One region of the Thermostichus vulcanus str. 'Rupite' genome, then DNA from elsewhere that is predicted to be linked to it. Evidence: riboswitches for the same ligand, from Rfam matches in the RefSeq annotation. Region 1 holds a riboswitch; each other region holds the start of a gene.
What was found. Region 1 has a riboswitch for cobalamin ahead of JX360_RS09365 (HupE/UreJ family protein). Riboswitches for the same ligand answer to the same signal wherever they lie in the genome.

Region 1 (6,013 bases):
GCTTCAAGCTGCCGGATAGTTTGGCGGGGCAAATGACCCCGACTTTTCTGCTGCAAATGGGGTTTAGCACCAGTGACCTGGGCATTATTCGCAGTTGGGTGGGATTGTTTGCCACTTTGACAGGAGCGTTTATTGGCGGGGAACTGGTGAGCCGCATCGGCACCTACCGCTGCCTGTTTATCTTTGCGGTGTTGCAAGGGATCGGTAATTTGGGCCTAGGGGCGATCGGGTTGGTGGGACAAAATTACCCGCTGCTGATCGGGGCGACGATTTTTGACAATATGGCTGGGGGTATGGGCACCGCCGCCTTTTTGGCTTTTTTGATGAGTCTGTGTGACCGGCAGTTCAGCGCCACCCAGTATGCCTTGCTCACCAGTGTGTTTGCGGTAGGCGGGACGTTGGCCGGAGCCGGATCGGGCTATTTGGCTGCTGCGGTAGATTGGCCGCTGTTTTACTTGATTACGGCGGTAACGGCAGCTCCGGCCATGCTGCTTCTGCTTTGGATCGGCCCCTCTACAGGGATCCCTTCTGCAACTCCAGTCATGGTTAGCGAGGGTGGAGAAACAGCGGCAGAGTCTGGAGAAGCAAACCTACACTGAGCACAAAGATAAGTACAAAAAAGGATCCCCACCCCAGCAGGGATCCCTTCTTCAAATGCAGATTGAGATCAACTCCGATTCGGACAAACAGCCTTACAGCACCGTATCCCTACGGACCGAGAGGTTTTGAATACGGGTATCTTGAGCCGTCGGAGTGTCAGGGTCAGTGAACACGCCAATCCGCTGTAAATAGAGAGCCAAGGCATTTTGTTCGCTACCGGGTGTATCGAAGGTATTGCCCGAGGGAGGCGCCAAATTCACTCGGTTGGCGTTGGAGAGCCTCGGGAAAGGATAATCATCCCCACCATCGGCCAAAAAGCCCAGAGTTACCAGACGGAAGGTACGGTTGGGGTTCCCTTCCAACTGACCGTTGCGTACCACCACATCTCGGCCACTTGGTGTATCCACCCGCAAGGAAATTATTCGGGATCCCGGTGGACGGGAGGGATCAAAGCTAAAGGCAAACCCGCCAATTTGTGGAAAACGACCTGGTGTAGCTCCCGGTTGGGTTTGAGCGACTCCATGCTCAACAACTTGTTTCAGCTCACTGGCCGTGACAGTCAGCAGGGAAAGTCCATTGTTGAAGGCCAGAGAACTCTCGATATCCAACTGAGAAATCTGTCCAGCTCGTTTACCCGCAGCCGGGTTGGCAAGGGGCGGGATCCGTTGTACCGGCTCGTTGCCACCGCCACCCGTAGTAGCCCCAATCGGGGCGCGAATACCACCACCATTCTTGAGGGAGATGACCGTGCTGGGGTCAATTGTCCGGGCGTAGGCCAGGTTAGCATCAGCAGTCAGGTTGCCCAGGTTGGTTTCTTCCGTGCGCACTTCCGCCCGCAACCCATTCAAGAAATTGGCGGTGGAACCAAAGGTACGGCCATCTTTAGCGCGAATGATGTTGCCAATGTCGTTGGCCACCCGCAGCACATCGGGATTGGGGGTACCCCCTACAGCCGCCACCCCCTGATCATCGGTGGCATAGGCACCACTGACCGGGTCGATGTTGCTAATCACGCCGTTGGCATCGAAGCTGACCACCAAACGACCGACATAGCGGTAGTTAGAAGCAGTATTCACCACCGCCACCGGCTGGCCACTGGGAGAGGTACGCAGAATCGGGTAATCGCCGGTACGGCGATCCGGCAAATCGGTGCGCAGACGATCTTCAGGCTTGGCAATCACCCGGTGGGATCCCCCCGCGATGATCACATCTACATCCCGCAACTGGCTGGCCAAATCCACTTCATTTTGCAACTGCTGCAGGTGGGCCAGCAGGAAGATCTTATTAATCCCCTGAGCCGTCAGCTCATCCACATAGGGTTGCAACACAAAGGCATTCACCTGATCGGTTTCGTCGAACCCTCCCTCCACTGTCACACGAGGGCCAGGGCTGGAGATACCCGCTAGACGGGTGGTGGTCGCTCCCACCAAACCAATGCGTTCGCCACCGACGGTAATCACAGCAGTGCGGGCAATTTTGTTGCGAATACTGCTGGCTTCCTGTCCATCTGCCGCGATATCGGAAGCAGTAATTCCATCACTATCCGGTGTAAAGGTCAGGTTGGCGCTTAAGTAAGGGAAGCGTGCCCCTGCATAGCCACGGCCACTGTCCGGTCGGATCAAATCACGGATTTGGCGAGTCCCTTGGTCAAACTCGTGGTTGCCAAAGGCAGCGGCCTCGAACCCGATGGCATTGATCATCTCAATATCTGCTTTGCCAGGGGTGCGGTTGTAGCGGCCAGCTAGCGAGGGATCCGTGCTGGCATTGTAGAAGGGGCTGGGAATGTAGTTATCCCCACTGGAAAGCACCACCGTATTGGGAAACTGGGGGCGCAGGGCGTTCACCACTGCCGAAAAGCGGGGTGCATCCTCTACGGCAGCCAAAGAGGCTTCCAGGTCGCTAGCATGCAGCACTTGCAGGGTAAAAGCGGTTGGCTGCGTCGATAAGACCACATTGGGATCCGTGCCGATAAAGCCGGCACCACCGCCGGTAGCCACTGAGCTGCTGCTGCTGCTGCCACAGGCGCTGGTTAGGCCAATCACCAAGCAGAACAACCCAATCCAAAGGGATTTGGCCCAAGCGTTCAAATGAACCCAGGCCCACCCCCTTGAGGTAAACCTCTGTACGCCGGGCTCCGGCGCAGCGTGAGCGTAACGAGATACTTTCATGACAATTGGTTCACTCCATCCACGAGATAAGGCGCGTCCGCGTTCACGTTACCAGGGTTGGGATGGAGGTATCGCTATGGTAAGTTTAAGGTTGAGTCAAGCTAGGGTTAAGCTTTGTCGTCAGGACTAGCGGGATCCCAGCCAAAGCACTGCAAATCCACCCGATGGTCGGAGTCAAATCGGATCCCTTCCGCTTCCAAGAGAACTTTTTGCAGGTGATCTTGACCGAGGCGAAACGGTGAATAGGAGATTCGCCCCTGCGCATTGATCACCCGTTGCCAAGGGATATCTGTCTCTTCCCCTTGGAGCCGAAACAGCGCATACCCCACCTGTCGCGCATAACCGGGATAACCGGCCAAGCGGGCCACTTGCCCATAGGTGGCCACCCGTCCAGTCGGGATCCGCCGGACAACATCGTAAAAACGCTGGTAGAGGTTAGCAGAAGGCCCTTGGGGAAGCACATGGGGCTCCAGTTTGCACGAAGGAGATTTTAACCGGTTTGGACAAGGACACCGGCATTGTTGGAGGAAACCGGCACTAGAGCTGTACTCAGACTTAGCCGAGAATGAAATAAACCCTCTAATAAATCCTCCAAACTAACTCAAGGAAGCCATGAGCTATTTGATTGCCGTACTGCCGGATCGCATCGCTGCTGAGGCTGCCTATAGCGCCCTGGAAAAGGCGGGGTTTTCCCTCAGTCAACTCAATCTTTTGGGAAGAGGGTATAAAACTGCCGATGAATTTGGCTTCATCGATCCAGCCCGGTCAGCCCGTCAGCAGATGAATCGTATGGCAGTTTGGTTGGTGCCCTTTGGCTTTTTAGCAGGGGTCGGATTCAGTATTTTGAGCGGGTTGGAGACCTTCGCTTGGGCGGGATCCGTCGGCAATCACCTGATTGGTGGACTGTTGGGCGGGGCAGCAGCGGCGATGGGCAGCTTCTTCGTCGGGGGTGGGGTGGGCCTGAGCAGTGGATCGGGAGATGCCTTGGCTTATCGCAACCGATTGAACGCGGGCAAGTATTTGCTTATCCTGCAGGAAGATACCGAAGCCCGCATCCGAGAGGCAACTCGCATTCTGCGCCAATTTGAGCCGGAAAATTTACAAGGCTACACCGAGCGCCCTTAAATCCAATCTCAGACCGCTTAGGGAGGGGGAGTTCACCGAATGTCATCAGCGGTGACGGCCAGCTGTGATAGGGTTGCGATTGCTCTTCAGGTTTGGGGATCCCACAGAACCCACCCTAGAGTCAGCGGTTCCGTCGGGGAGCAGCCGTCGGAGGTAAGGGGGAAAGTACGGTGCAAGACCGTCGCTGTCCCGCAGCTGTGAAGGGTGATTTCACCCCAGCCAGAATGCCCGCCGTCTGTTGCAGTGAACGCCATTCCTATTCTGCGAGGTACAGAAGTATGTCTCCGTTTTGGCAGGGATCCCCGGCGGGATCTCATCCTTTCCCCTATATGGCTTATGTGTCAGGCAAGAGAGTGTCCCGGAACTGGGTTGCTGTCTTGGGGGCACTGGCGGTGTGGTTGTCCTTCTCTCCGGCCTTTGCCCATCATGCTTTTGGGGGAGAACTGCCGCAGTCGTGGTGGCAGGGGTTCCTCTCGGGGCTGGCCCATCCACTGATTGGGTTGGATCATCTGGCTTTTATTGTCGCCATTGGGTTGATTTCTGCCGGCCAAAACTGGCGCTACGGGATCCCTTTGGGCTTCGTCCTGGCGGCTCTAGGGGGTACCGGGCTCCACATTGCCGGCCTTGATCTTTGGCTCATGGAATTGGGCATTGCCGGTTCGGTGGTGCTGTTTGGGTTGCTGCTGGTGCTGGCAAGGCAGGTCAAGGGCTGGGTGCTGCTGCTGTTTGGATCCCTGGCGGGGTTGTTTCATGGCTATGCCTATGCTGAGGCGATTATCGGGGCAGGATGGATGCCTTTGGTGTGGTATCTGATCGGGTTTACCGTCATTCAGTACGGGGTAGCCCTCCTTAGCTTGGGGGTGGCTGAGTATTTGGGATCCCGTGTTTCCGGGCTGACCCGCTGGGCCGGTTGGATCATCACGGGGGTGGGGGCGGGCTTCCTCACCTTGGCGGTGGTGGGGTGACGGGATGCGCCAGTCTCCAAGTCTGCTGATCGGCTCTCTTGCGCTGGGGATCCCTAATCCAGTACAAGGATAACGGTGAAGATCTGTAACAACGAGGGGAAAACACATGGAGCGCACCTTTATCGCCATTAAACCGGACGGTGTGCAGCGGGGCCTAGTGGGCACCATCATCCAACGCCTAGAAAGCCGGGGGTACCAACTGGTGGGCCTGAAGCTGATGCAGGTGAGCCAGGAGCTGGCGGAAAACCACTATGCCGAGCACAAAGAGCGGCCCTTCTTCCCTGGGTTGGTGCAATTTATCACCTCTGGACCGGTTGTTGCCATGGTTTGGGAAGGCAAAGGGGTGGTAGCCGCCGCCCGCAAGTTGATCGGCAAAACCAACCCCCTTGAGGCTGAGCCAGGTACCATTCGCGGGGACTTTGGCATTGATATTGGCCGGAATATCATCCACGGCTCCGATGGCTTGGAAACGGCACAACGGGAAATTGCCCTCTGGTTTGGCGACTCAGAACTGGTGAACTGGACAAGTAGCGCCCAAAGCTGGATTTATGAGTGATTGATTAGTACATTGCTCTGAGCCTAGCTTGAAAGCAGGGTCAATCTTCCTCTCGCAAGGCCAAGGATTGTGTAAACGTGAATTTGAATCCCCACCAGCAGCCGCTGCAAATCCCATCCCTTTCGGTAAGATAGAGGCGAAGCCAGTAGCACTTCTCTTCCTTCCTCCACCAGGCTCCAATTGGCACGTTTGGCTGCTGCTTCTCTCTCCAAGGGATCCCCTTGGAGAAAGTTGATCATCTCGATCATTTTTAGTGGGTGAGGAGGAAGATTGAAAGACATCATGGAAGGGTTCGCACCGTCGCCAACCCTAGCTGGAATCGGATCCCTGCCCGAAGCCGCTGGCCCCGTTTTGCACATCACCGGCAAGCACCCTTTACAAGGCCATATTCCCATTGGCGGAGCGAAAAACTCAGCTCTGGCACTCATGGCAGGATCCCTTTTGGCCCCCGCTGCCTGTCGCATTCAGAATGTACCGCGTCTGTTGGATATCGAACGCATGGGGCAGATCCTGACCACGTTGGGGGTCAAAGTTTCCCATGTCGGTCATACCCTCGACCTAGATGCCAGTTCCCTCAAAACCTGCCAAGCTCCCTACGA
Region 2 (6,013 bases), on a different contig from region 1:
TCGAAGTTTGGCAACGGGCCTGGTTGGATGGTTCAGCGACCCTGACTCCGGCAGAGGATCCCTACACTCAATTGGTCGCTCAGGTGGAAGCTGCGCAACGACAGTACCAAGCTGCTTTACTGCAGTTAGAACAGCTCACTCCCCCGACCCCAGCCACCGTTCTCAACCTCGTGGATCCCGATTGGCAACAGCTCCAACAGCAGAGCCGCCGTGTCTTGGAACGCATCCAAAAGATCGGCATTGTCGATGGGTTACCCCGCGAAGTCCGTGCCGAAGGGATCCAAGCCCAACTGGACGATTTAACCTTTCCCGGCAATGCCGCCCAACGGCAAGAACTGCAAGCGCTGGTCTACCAGTGGCTGAACCAAGTGCTGACCCCGAATGTAGAGGTGGATCCGCAACGCACCGACCAACGCATTCGTGCCGAAATTGAAAAAGTGGAACCTGTCTTGATCTCTGTGACGGAAAATCAGGTGATCGTGCGGGCGAATCAAACCATCACCCCTGAGATCTTCTTGGTTCTGGATCACTTCGGGCTAACCCAGCGCGGAGTCAATATCTGGGGTTTGGTGGGAGTAGCCGGGCTGATGGGCATGGGCTTAGCCATCTTTGTGCCCTTGCAAAAACGCTTGAAACCGGATCTGCGCCGACGGGATCGGGTGTTGATCCTGATGGTTTCTCTCACGGCTCCGCTTTTGGCGGCTTTGTTCAAGCTGGAATTCAGTTCCCTCCCGGCGGTGGGGCTGTTGCTGGGCAGTTTCTATGGGGCGGGACTGGGTTTGGTGGTGGTGGTCGGGCAAGCGTTGTTGTTGCCCCTGGTGGCGCCCGCTAGCTTGCTTGCTTTTGCCCCCTTGCTCTCCGGCAGTGTCGTGGCCTGTGCTTTGGCAGGGCGTTCTCGTTCTCGAGAGGAGTTGGCCCTCTTAGGGGGTGGGGCAGCTCTGGTTCAAATGCTGGCTTATGGAGCGGTTAGCTTGGCGACAACCGGGGGGATCGATCTCCTGGCGATGGCTTTGGCGGGAGGAACCAGCTTGGGGTGGAGCATTGTCGCCCTGGGAGCCAGCCCCTACCTGGAGCGCCTATTCGACTTGGTGACCCCGATTCGTCTGCTGGAATTGGGCAACCCGAACCGGACTCTCTTGCGCCGACTGGCGGCAGAAGCCCCTGGCACCTTTCAACACACCCTTTTTGTGGCCACTTTGGCCGAACGGGCCGCCCAAAAGTTGAACCTGAATGTGGAGCTGGTGCGTACCGGCACCCTCTACCACGACATCGGCAAAATGCTGCAGGCCCGCTACTTTATCGAGAACCAGATGGGTAGCCTCAACCCGCACACCCAACTGGACGATCCCTATCGCAGCGCTCAGATCATCAAGGCCCATGTCAGCGATGGCCTCCGCCTAGCCAAGCAATACAACCTGCCCACGGCTGTCCGAGCTTTTATTCCTGAGCACCAGGGCACAATCCTGATCGCCTATTTTTATCACCAAGCCCAACTCAAAGCTGGGGATCAACCGGTGCCGCAAGAACCCTTCCGCTACGATGGCCCCATTCCGCAAAGCAAAGAGACCGGGGTGGTGATGATGGCAGATGCCTGTGAAGCGGCCCTGCGCAGCATGACCTTGAGCGATGGATTTGGTTCTGAAGTGATGGAACGAGCTAGGGCAACGGTGCAAAAGATCGCAAAGGCCCGTTGGCAAGATGGCCAGCTAGCCGATAGTGGGCTGACTCTAGAAGATCTGGAGGTGGTGGCGGAGGCTTTTGTGGAGGTTTGGCGGGAATCTAACCACGAGCGGATCCCTTATCCCACCTCAACCCCTACCCCTCCCCTTTCTGATAACTCTTCTACTAACTCTTCTACCCGTGCCGAGTTCCCGGTCCTGATCACCCCTTCAACGGGATCCCTTTGACGGCAAGCTCCCTCTGAGAATGGCCTGAGTAGGTGGAGAAATGTCTAGCTCTGGAGGCCATCCATCGGTACGATAGGGGATCTATTGCGAATCAGGTCGGTGCTCTTTACTGAGATTGAGTACGCCTGTCTTCTAGGGGATCACTTCAGGATCCTCAATTCAATTTGCCTTTTCTCGGATGGCCTACTGAATGCCTAATGCTGCTTCTGCTTCATTGACGGCTCCAACTGCCTTGGTAACCCCCATCCAGATCCCGCCCCTATCCCACCCCAGTCCTATCCAACTCTCGCTGGTGATCCCCACCTACAATGAGGCTTCCAGTATCCAAAGCCTGATCAGTCAGTTGTGTGGATCCCTGGATACGGTCTTGCCGGGGGCCTATGAGCTGATTGTGGTGGATGACAACAGCCCGGATCACACAGCCAAGGTGGCCCAGGAGTTACAAGGCCAGTTGCCGCAACTCAAAGTCATTTGCCGCCAACAGGAACGGGGATTGGCCACTGCCGTTTTGCGAGGTTGGCAGGTTTCCCAAGGAGAGGTTTTGGGGGTGATCGATGGGGACTTGCAGCATCCACCGGAGATGATTCTCAAGTTGTGGCAGCCCATGCAAAGGGGAGCAGACTTGGCAGTGGGCAGCCGCTATGCAGAATCGGGTGGAGTCAGCTACTGGAGCTTGGGTCGGCGCATTATTTCCCGAGGGGCACAACTGATCGGGCTGGCCATACTGCCTGGGGTTTTAGGGCGTGTTTCGGATCCCTTGAGTGGGTTATTTCTGGTTCGGCGTAAATCTATTGCCGGGATCCCGCTCAACCCCAAAGGCTACAAACTGCTGATCGAGGTGCTGGCTCGGGGCCGAGTTGGAACCATTGAAGAAGTCGGTTATGTGTTTCAGGAGCGTCAAAATGGCGAGAGCAAAATCCAACTGCGAACCTGCATTCAATATCTACAACACCTGATCCACCTGCGCCTTTCCCTTGGCCCTCTGGGATCCTTCCTGCGCTTTAGCACTGTTGGGCTCTCGGGCACCTTTGTAGATATGATTCTGCTCTACTTTTTGCATGATCCCAGCAATTTAGGCTGGGGACTGATGGCCAGCAAGCTGATTTCCTCGGAAGTTGCTATTTTGAACAACTTTCTTTGGAATGATCTATGGACGTTTCGCAGTGTCACCAAGCTGCAACCCGGTGCATTGAACCGACTGAAACGACTGGTCAAGTTTAATGTCATTTGTCTGATTGGCTTGTTGCTCAACTCTTTTCTGTTGATCCTGCTGAGTGAATATCTCGGCATCCATTATCTACTGGCCAACCTGATTGCCATTGGCATTGTCGTGTTTTGGAACTTTTATCTGAATTTTAAACTGAGCTGGCGGGTCACGGAAGTCAAACCTAACCCAAAAAACCCCTAAAGGCAGATCAACCTTATGTTGACCTGCCCTTAATAAGGGGATCCCATAATTAGGCTCTAGACTTAAACTTCGAGATCCCAGTAGCACCGAAAAGAAACTACCACTTCGGCTTGGGGATTTTGATTTGAGGGGTCAGAGGAATCGCTGCTGAGGCAATGGTACTAATGCACAAGTGTTGTATGATAGCTTATCTAATTCTATTGATGATAGAGATACCAAAAATATATAGCGAGAAATTGTTAGACAAGTTGAGATATATTCAACTGATTATCCGTCAGGAAAGTAATTTTGTGGTTTGGATGACTCGTATGACTGGAGACCCTAAAGTGTAAAGTATTATGTCAGGATGCAACGCTTTTGCTCAAAATGTCCGTGCTGCCACGGTTCAAGAATAGATTGAAGACTCGCATCACGGGTGACATCGAATGGGGCTACGCGCCCTCGAGGAGTTAGGGCTGATGAGTCCTACTCCCCACACCTCTATGAATCGCTTTGCCGTAGAGGTGATTCATGAATCCCCCAGAGAGATCCAATTCACTTCAATTGTGGACGGCTTGCATGCCGGTACGGGGGCCAGTTTGGGCAAGATGAACTTGAGCTTAGTGGAAGTCGGCTCCGTTGAGGAAATGCGCAGCCTTGTCATTCATAAAGAAAGTGGTAGGCAGGTGGAATTTCGGGTTTTGCCAGAGTTTTTAGCGACCTATCGAGATTTGCCGAGAGAGGAGTTAGCAGCAGCCGGGCAACGGGTTCTGCAAATGCCGGATGAAGAGATTTTCGTTGTTAAAGTGAGTCCCTAAAGTTCTGGTAAGGTTCTGGTGAATATCCCCCTGGCATGGATTGGGATCCTAAATGTTTAGCGCTATGATGCAGATTCACAGATAGGTCACTGTGGGGATCAGCCACGGTGAGTAAAGGGGAAAGTCCGGTGGGAATCCGGCGCTGTGCCGCAGCTGTGATGGGACTCCGCTCTTGTTGAACAAGGGGGGTTCCCTCAGTCAGAATGCCCGCCTATCAACTTGTGCCTGACCTTTAGTTCCGCGTCGCACGGAAAAGGACACTTGATTGATGAAAACTTTTGTGCCCTCGGCTTTGGGCTGGGGTCTTTGTCTCTGGGGATCCCTGCTAGCTCTCAGGGGACTTACTCAGCCGGTTCAATCTTTAGAGACTGACATTCTGGACACAGGCATTAGCGCCGATATTCTCAACCAGCCGGTGACCAGCCCGTTTCGCCGTCCAGGGCTTCTGCGAGACTCTTCCCGCCCGGTTTATGTGGTTACCCTTCAGCAAATTCGTGAACAGGGGGCCAGAACGGCTCAAGAAGCCTTGCGCTACCTGCCCGGCTATACCACTTTAGCTTTGAGGGGTGGGATCCCCCTTTCCGAGACTCTGGCGTTGGATGTCGGGGTCGATAACCTGCTGAACCAGCAGTATTGAAGTCTTCCCCGGCTATCCCGGCATCGGACAAACCATCCGAGTCAATCTGCGGGGACAGTTTTAGAGGCTTGATTTTTACCGCTACCGCATGGGACGGATCCCAGCCTCAGTTCCTTTCATTCAACCCTTTAGCCCAAGACAAGCCATGATGACACAAGCCCAATCCCAACCTCTAGAACCCGGTACTGCCAAACCCCATTACCTGCTGGTGTGCACTACCTGTGGATCCCAATGGGTCAACGGCACACGGCAGGGCACCAGCCAAGGGGAAACCCTGCTTAACACCCTTCAATCCAAGCCACGGGATCCCCGCCTCTATCTGCAACCGGTCGAATGCATGAGCGGCTGTAGCCATGCCTGTGTTATCGGCCTGGCCGCACCCGATAAAACCACTTATGTCTTTGGAGATTTGGATCCGAAGGATACGGAGGCGATCTTGGCAACCGCTCAGCTCTACCTTGCCAAACCCGATGGCATCCTGCCTTGGGCAGAGCGCCCCCTCAAACGAGGGGTGATTGCCCGCATCCCGCCGCTGGCTCAAGTTTAGGATGAAATCACCGGAGCCCATGCCAACCCTCCATCTGAGGTCAGAGCGATGTTATCCACACCAACCCGGATCCCACCGCTAGAAAGTGGCGACCATCTCAGTCGTGCTGAATTTGAGCGGCGCTATGAAGCCATGCCGGATCTCAAAAAAGCAGAACTGGTGGAAGGAGTGGTTTATATGGGATCCCCGTTGCGAGTTAGAAGCCATGGTGAGCCACACGCTAATTTACTGATCTGGTTAGGAGTCTACAAAATTAGCCTTCCTGGTCTTGTTCTTGCTGACAATCCGACTGTGCGGATGGATGCCAAGAATGAGCTTCAGCCGGATATTGTTTTGTTTGTGCCCGGTCAACAAGCCATGATTTCCGAGGATGATTATATTGAGGGCAGCCCTGAATTGATTGTTGAGATTGCCGCCAGTTCTGCTTCGCTGGATTTACATGAAAAGAAAGAGGTTTATCGCCGCAATCAAGTGCGAGAGTACATTGTTTGGCGCACCTTGGAGGGAGGATTAGATTGGTTTACCCTGCAAGCGGGAAGTTATAGTTCTCTGGAACCTGACGAAAACGGGATCCTAAAATGTGCCACCTTCCCAGGCTTATGGCTGGATAGACAGGCGCTTCTTAACCAACAGATGACACGCGTCTTAGAAGTGCTACAACAAGGGATCCAGTCTCCTGAGCATTCTAAGTTTGTTCAACTTGTTCAACAGGTACCC
Region 3 (6,013 bases), on a different contig from region 1:
TTAGCGGGGCAGTTTGGGATCTTTGCTGGATGGATAGTTTTGGGAGGCAGTGTGGGACAATTGCTGAAAACGACGGTGATGTACCCCAGCCTCAATAATCCTCCGGCGTTGAATGTGTTGAAGGCAATGAGCAACCCCTATGCCAGCCCCTTACGCGGTTTGCCCATGCAACTCCAAGGACGGGTGATCGGGCGGGGCGATGCCGGATATCGTTTTGGCTCGGATCTAAAGTTTCAGGATGAGTCCGGGATGATCTTCTTGCGCTATGCCTCTCGCTTTGGGCCGTTGGGCAACTTCTTGTTTGGAGCAAACCAAGTGGAAGGGTTGATCGGTGAGCAGGGATCCGCGGTGGGCTGGTTCCGGCGAGGGGTGGCTGCCTGGATGGATCTGGACCATTTCCAAAAGCCTCAAGGCCAGGTTGTGACCAGTCATCATCCCTTCTGGCAGCGGGTGTGGGGTGTCATTGGGGTCGTGGTTGCCATTGGGTTGATGGTGCTGCTTTGAGAGGAGGTTCCCAGTCCCAATGGTTTCCGTTGCGCCCTAGCCACCCTTTGTTTGGAAAAGAGTTGGGGGAAAGATAACTCAGGCGGAATCACTTTGGGGTAAACCCGATTCCACTTCCTGCAAGACTTGTAGGGCACGGTAGGAGCTTTGCAAAGCCTGTAGTTCCTGTTGGGTTTGTTCCATCTGTTTGGCCCGATGCTCTTGTTGTGAGCGGAGCTCTTGGTTTTCAGCTTTTGCGCGGCGCAAGAGACGCTTCAGCTTTTGCTGCTGTTGTTGCAGTTGGGCGCGTTCTGTTTCGGAGTGTTGCAGCTGGATCCCTTGCCGTTCCAATTCTGTTTTGAGGGTAACAATTTGAGATTGCAGCTGACGAAGCTTTTGGCGCAGTTCTCGCTCCTTGTTGGATGTTTGGGAGTTGGAGGTTTGGGATGGGGGAGGCGTGTGAGGGGGTAATGTCTGTAGGTACTGTTGCAACTGCTGGGCCTGGGCCTGAAGTACTTGACACCGTTGTTGTTCGTTGCGCAGTTGGGCCTGGGCTCGTTCACAGGTTTGGATCTCCGCTTGCACCTGTTGCTTGATGCGGTTCAGGGTCTTTTGATGGCGTAGCTGAATTTGTTGGATCTCTTGTGCAATTTGCCCAGGGCGGGGATCCACCGCAGGTTGCCGGGGCTTACCTCCATGGTCTGCTGGATCAAAAGGCACCCAAGTGGCCAACAGCGACGCACGAAAGTCAGTCCAAGACTCCGATTGCAGGGCCAGTCTCAGGGTGCTCAAAGCCCCATAAGTTGCCCCAAGGCCCGCCAGGATCCCAGGGATCCAAGCCAGCGAGATCGACAGTTTGGGTAGAGTTGGCATCATCTGATCCAACAGCCCCACCACCAAAGCCCATGTCATGATCCCGATCCCCGCAGCAGCGGCACCAGAGACCCAAGAGGAGCGGGAAACCATCATGACCCGAACAAATCAGAGCGTTAGCCAGTTGAGAACTGGCCTGTAATTAATAATTAAGAGTCTATCTTGAGAGTTTATCTTGTCCATCGCGAGCTCGACCCTCTGGGATCCGCCCCCACTAGGGTACTTGCCAGGCCCGTTGGTGATAATCCTCGATCTGAGCCCAAGGATCCGCATGGGTAGGGTCATGCCCATGATGGGAGTGGCTATGACTGTGGTTGTGATGACTGTGGCTGGGGGAGTGGCCGTGATCGCGTAAGCGATGCGTAGCATTGTCGTGAGGATGGGTATGTTGAGCACTGGCCCATTCTTTTACCGCCAGTCGAAACTTGCATAGGTGACAATTCATTTGGGTTTGGCCCTGTCGGGCTTCCTGTTCCAGTTGGCGCAGGCTCTGCAAAATCGTATCGACAATGCCCAGTTCCGGTAGACCCAGCCAGTCCATCCCTGGATGAAGGAGCCGTTGTTCCTGGATGGCAGCCTCGATTTTTTTCACCAACACGCCAGTAAACAGGAAGTAGGGCAAAACGATCACCCGGCGCGGTTGCCACAACAACGCTCGTTCAAACCCCATCGGTAGGCGCGGATGGGTAATGCCGATAAAACAAGTCTCGACGGCGCGAAAACCGGATCCCTCCCAAAGCAGGCGGGCCAGTTTACAGGTTTCGGCATTGGCTTCCGGATCGCTGGATCCACGACCAACAAACAGCAGCACGGTTTCCGAGTCCGGGATCCCTGGAGGTTGAGCAGCCAACAAAGCCCTCAAACGCGCTCGCAGCAGTTGCAGAATTTCGCTGCGGATCCCCAGGGGTCCACTGTAATGAATACGCAACTGTGGATACAGGGCTTGCAGCCGATCCAACTCCACCGTCACGTCAAACTTGTTGTGACGAGCCCCAAACAACAGCAGCGGCAGTGCCACCACTTCCTGCCAACCTTGGGCGATGCACTGTTGGATCCCTTGGGCAATACTCGGCTCGGTCAACTCCAAGAAACAGGGGATCACGGGCCGGTGGGGGGTACGGGCTTGGTAGGCTTGGGCCAGTTCGAGAAAAGCTTGCCGTCCTTGGGGATCCCGGGATCCGTGGCCAATGAGCAACAGGGGTAGGGGCTGAGGCGTAGATGGAGAAAGCGGGGTGGACGCGGCGGTACTGAGCAAGTCGAACACAAAAACTCCGTTCCTTGTGAATCGCAAGGGTTGTGGGATAGGGGCAGGTGGGCATTCTGGCTGAGGGAGGGATCCCATCACAGTTGCGTCACAGTGGCGGATTTGCACCGCACTTTCCCCAATCTGCCTGAGTCATCCAGATTAGCTTGCCCTTTGCCATTCACCAAGCCCCCCAGGGGGATGTGGGTGGATAGTGTCTGGGGAAATAGAGGTATTTACGGATTAAAATCGATTGCGAATGTGATCAGTCGCACTGTTGTGATCCATTGCATCTGATATAAAAACCAGTAAAGCTGGGAAATCTCGAAATATCCCGTGGAGAGCAATCATGGTCATCCTGGATTACAGCGATGCAGATAGCGGCTTTTGGGCTTCTACCCCCCAGGGCCTGGTGGAGGCGATTAAATTCCAAAACCACTTTTACGCGATTCGGAAACTGTATAAGCGCACCCAAGACGCGGTAGCTGCTTGTCGGACGGATGTAGAGAGCGGGTTTCGCAGCATCGTGGTGGAATTTAACGACCACGCAGAAGTATGGGCTCAGCTCTTGGCGAGTGTACCGGTGCAGCCCAAGGGACAAATGCAGGTTGCTCCCCCTACCACCAACCCTGCCAAACCGGTGTTGACCTATCGCGGCCAACCTTTGAGCAAGCCCTCTGGGAATGCCGCTCCTGTGCAAAAGCCCCTCACCTATCGGGGTCAAAAGGTAGCCGAGCAAAGGGTTGAACAAGCCCCGATTGTTTTGCCCGATACCCTCTACTTTCGCGGTGTGAAGGTGAACTGAGCTCCTGTTGGATGGGAAGCCCTTTCAAACAACCGCAGAGATTTTTAACTACCCTTCTGCCGGTAAACCCCTACTCCATAGGCAGGCACCTCAACAGGATCCCCTGTCGTTTGGGGGAGCATTGTTGAGCCGGAACCCAGCCAGTCGGGATCCTGACTATCCAGAAGTTTTTGCCAAGAGCCAGCCGGCCAGCCGGAATAGGCCATCGAATGTTCTGGGTGGAAATTAAATAGGGCGATAAGAAGATCGGATCCCTGCTGCCGCTGCAGAGCTAAACCCGATTCTGCGAAGAGATCGGCCTGAACGGTGGATCTCTCAAAACTTTGTAAAGCGGGGAGCGTTTTGCGCAACCGAATCAACGTTTGATACCACCGCCAAAGGGCTTGGTGTTGACCGGCTGAGTTGAGATTCCAATTGAGTTTGGAACGGTTAAACGTCTCCTCCGATTGGGGATCCGGCACTTCTCCTTTCCAGCTAAAGGCGCTAAATTCTCGTCTGCGACCCTGCCGCACAGCTTCTACCAAGTCGGGATCCCCGTGGCTAACAAAATACTGGAAGGGTGCTGTTTCGCCATACTCTTCTCCCATGAAGAGCATCGGCAACATCGGGGCCAAGAGTAAAGCGGCTGCCGCCAGTTTTAACCCCTCAAAAGAGGTGAGCTGGCTGAGGCGATCCCCCCACATGCGGTTACCCACTTGGTCATGATTCTGAATGCAGATGACAAACTGGGATCCCGGTCGCTGAGCGGCGGAGTTGCCATAGCGTCTGGCCCGGTGGGGAGAGTATTGCCCGGAAAAGACATAGCTTTCTCGGTAGGATTTGGCCAATTGCTCTAACCGGCCAAAGTCTTCGTAGTAGCCTTCGCGTTCACCCGTGAGCAAGGTGTGCACACAGTGATGAAAGTCATCGCACCACTGCGCATCTATCCCATAGCCCCCCTGCTCCCGAGGGGTGATGATCTTGACATCATTCAGGTCGGTTTCGGCAATCAGGTGTCGCTTCCAGCCGATGCGCTGGCTCAAGGCTTCCACCCGTTGCGAGAGTTCTCCTAAAAAGGGGCGGGCGCTAAAGTCGTAAATGGCATGAATCGCATCCAACCGCAATCCATCCAGGTGGAATTCCTCCAACCAAAACTCGGCATTTTGCAAGAAAAACTCTCGTACCCCATCGCAATAGCGGTCGTCGAAATTGAGGGCGGATCCCCAGGGAGTATGGTACTTATCGGTGAAATAGGGGCCAAATTCGCGCAGGTAATTGCCTTCCGGCCCCAGGTGGTTGTAAACCACATCCAGAATCACCGCCATCCCCACCTGGTGGCAGGCATTCACCAACTGTTTTAGCTCCGTTGCTCCTCCATAGGCGGTTTGCACCGCATAGGGATACACCCCGTCGTAGCCCCAGTTGCGCCCTCCCGGACATTGGGCCACCGGCATCAGCTCCAACACATTCACCCCCAAGTCCAGTAGCTCCGGCAGGCGGGGAATAATGGCGGCAAAGGTTCCTTCAGGAGTAAAGGTGCCGACATGCAGCTCGTAGAGGATCCACTGCTCCAAGGGGATCCCTGGCCAAGCTGAATCCTGCCAGGCAAAATCTGGATGCAAAACCCGTGAGGGGCCATGAACACCGTGGGGTTGCCAGCGGGAGGCCGGATCCGGTCGTTCCACCTGACCCTGCTCTTGGTGGAGGACGAAGAGATAGTCCAGTGGCCCCTCTGGGATCCCTTCTAATTCCGCCTGCCAATAGCCCTCGGCATCCTGCTGCATGGACAGCCGCTGCTCGATGGGGCTGAGTAGTTTCAGCTCCACCTGGGGCAGCAACGGTGCCCAAACCCGGAAGCGATAGCCTCCAGAGCCGAGGGGATAGGCGCCAACGCGGTGGGTGGGAGCAAAGGAGAAGGAAGAATGATTCAACACAGATCCAGGCCAGCAAACACGGTTCCCACTATAGCGGGGTGATTCTCTACTCAGGGATCCACACCAACCTTGCCCAAACGCTGCCAGCAGCGCCTCTGCCCCTCTTTGGAGCCAGATCTTTGCCCCAAACCTTTGTCATAGTGGAATAGCTCTTTCCTGCCAATCTCCTATGCTCAGTTATCCTCCCAGCCGTCAGGATCCGCAAGTTGTCGATGACTACCATGGCCAGAAGGTGGCGGATCCCTATCGTTGGTTAGAGGATCTTGACTCCGATGAAACACGGGCTTGGGTGGAAGCCCAGAATCGAGTTACCTTTGAGTACCTAAAGGGGATCCCGGCCCGGCAACGGCTGCAGGAGCGGCTGACCCAGTTGTGGGATTACGAGAAATACAGCCAGCCTTTCAAGGAGGGGGGGCGCTACTTTTTCTTCAAAAACGACGGCTTGCAAAACCAAAGTGTTCTGTACACTCAAGACTCGTTAGAAGGTGAGGCGCGGGTTTTGCTGGATCCCAATACTTTTTCAGAAGATGGCACGGTGGCTTTGTCGGGGATTGCCATTAGTGAAGATGTACGGTATTTGGCCTATGGACTCTCTAGCTCTGGCTCCGATTGGCAGGAATGGAAGGTACGCGATATTGAAACCGGCCAAGATTTAGCTGATCACATCCGTTGGGTGAAATTCTCAGGGGCAAGCTG

Region 2: another riboswitch for cobalamin. It lies ahead of JX360_RS08925 (TonB-dependent receptor plug domain-containing protein); the one in region 1 lies ahead of JX360_RS09365 (HupE/UreJ family protein).
Region 3: another riboswitch for cobalamin. It lies ahead of JX360_RS14125 (sirohydrochlorin chelatase); the one in region 1 lies ahead of JX360_RS09365 (HupE/UreJ family protein).

The regions. Positions count from the first base shown of each region.
Region 1 covers NZ_JAFIRA010000021.1:34,642-40,654, reverse strand. The annotation lists gene JX360_RS09385 (AmpG family muropeptide MFS transporter) at 1-599, shown strand, start outside; gene JX360_RS09380 (bifunctional metallophosphatase/5'-nucleotidase) at 693-2,768, opposite strand; gene JX360_RS09375 (MGMT family protein) at 2,876-3,229, opposite strand; gene JX360_RS09370 (hypothetical protein) at 3,381-3,893, shown strand; cobalamin riboswitch at 4,002-4,143, shown strand; gene JX360_RS09365 (HupE/UreJ family protein) at 4,172-4,858, shown strand; gene ndk (nucleoside-diphosphate kinase) at 4,965-5,414, shown strand; gene murA (UDP-N-acetylglucosamine 1-carboxyvinyltransferase) at 5,697-6,013, shown strand, end outside.
Region 2 covers NZ_JAFIRA010000019.1:41,843-47,855, forward strand. The annotation lists gene JX360_RS08910 (HD family phosphohydrolase) at 1-1,907, shown strand, start outside; gene JX360_RS08915 (glycosyltransferase) at 2,098-3,315, shown strand; gene JX360_RS08920 (FmdE family protein) at 3,741-4,112, shown strand; cobalamin riboswitch at 4,179-4,341, shown strand; gene JX360_RS08925 (TonB-dependent receptor plug domain-containing protein) at 4,381-4,749, shown strand; gene JX360_RS08930 (DUF1636 family protein) at 4,838-5,296, shown strand; gene JX360_RS08935 (Uma2 family endonuclease) at 5,345-6,013, shown strand, end outside.
Region 3 covers NZ_JAFIRA010000044.1:20,271-26,283, reverse strand. The annotation lists gene JX360_RS14135 (M48 family metalloprotease) at 1-504, shown strand, start outside; gene JX360_RS14130 (hypothetical protein) at 583-1,395, opposite strand; gene JX360_RS14125 (sirohydrochlorin chelatase) at 1,571-2,620, opposite strand; cobalamin riboswitch at 2,650-2,785, opposite strand; gene JX360_RS14120 (hypothetical protein) at 2,949-3,404, shown strand; gene treZ (malto-oligosyltrehalose trehalohydrolase) at 3,449-5,314, opposite strand; gene JX360_RS14110 (prolyl oligopeptidase family serine peptidase) at 5,487-6,013, shown strand, end outside.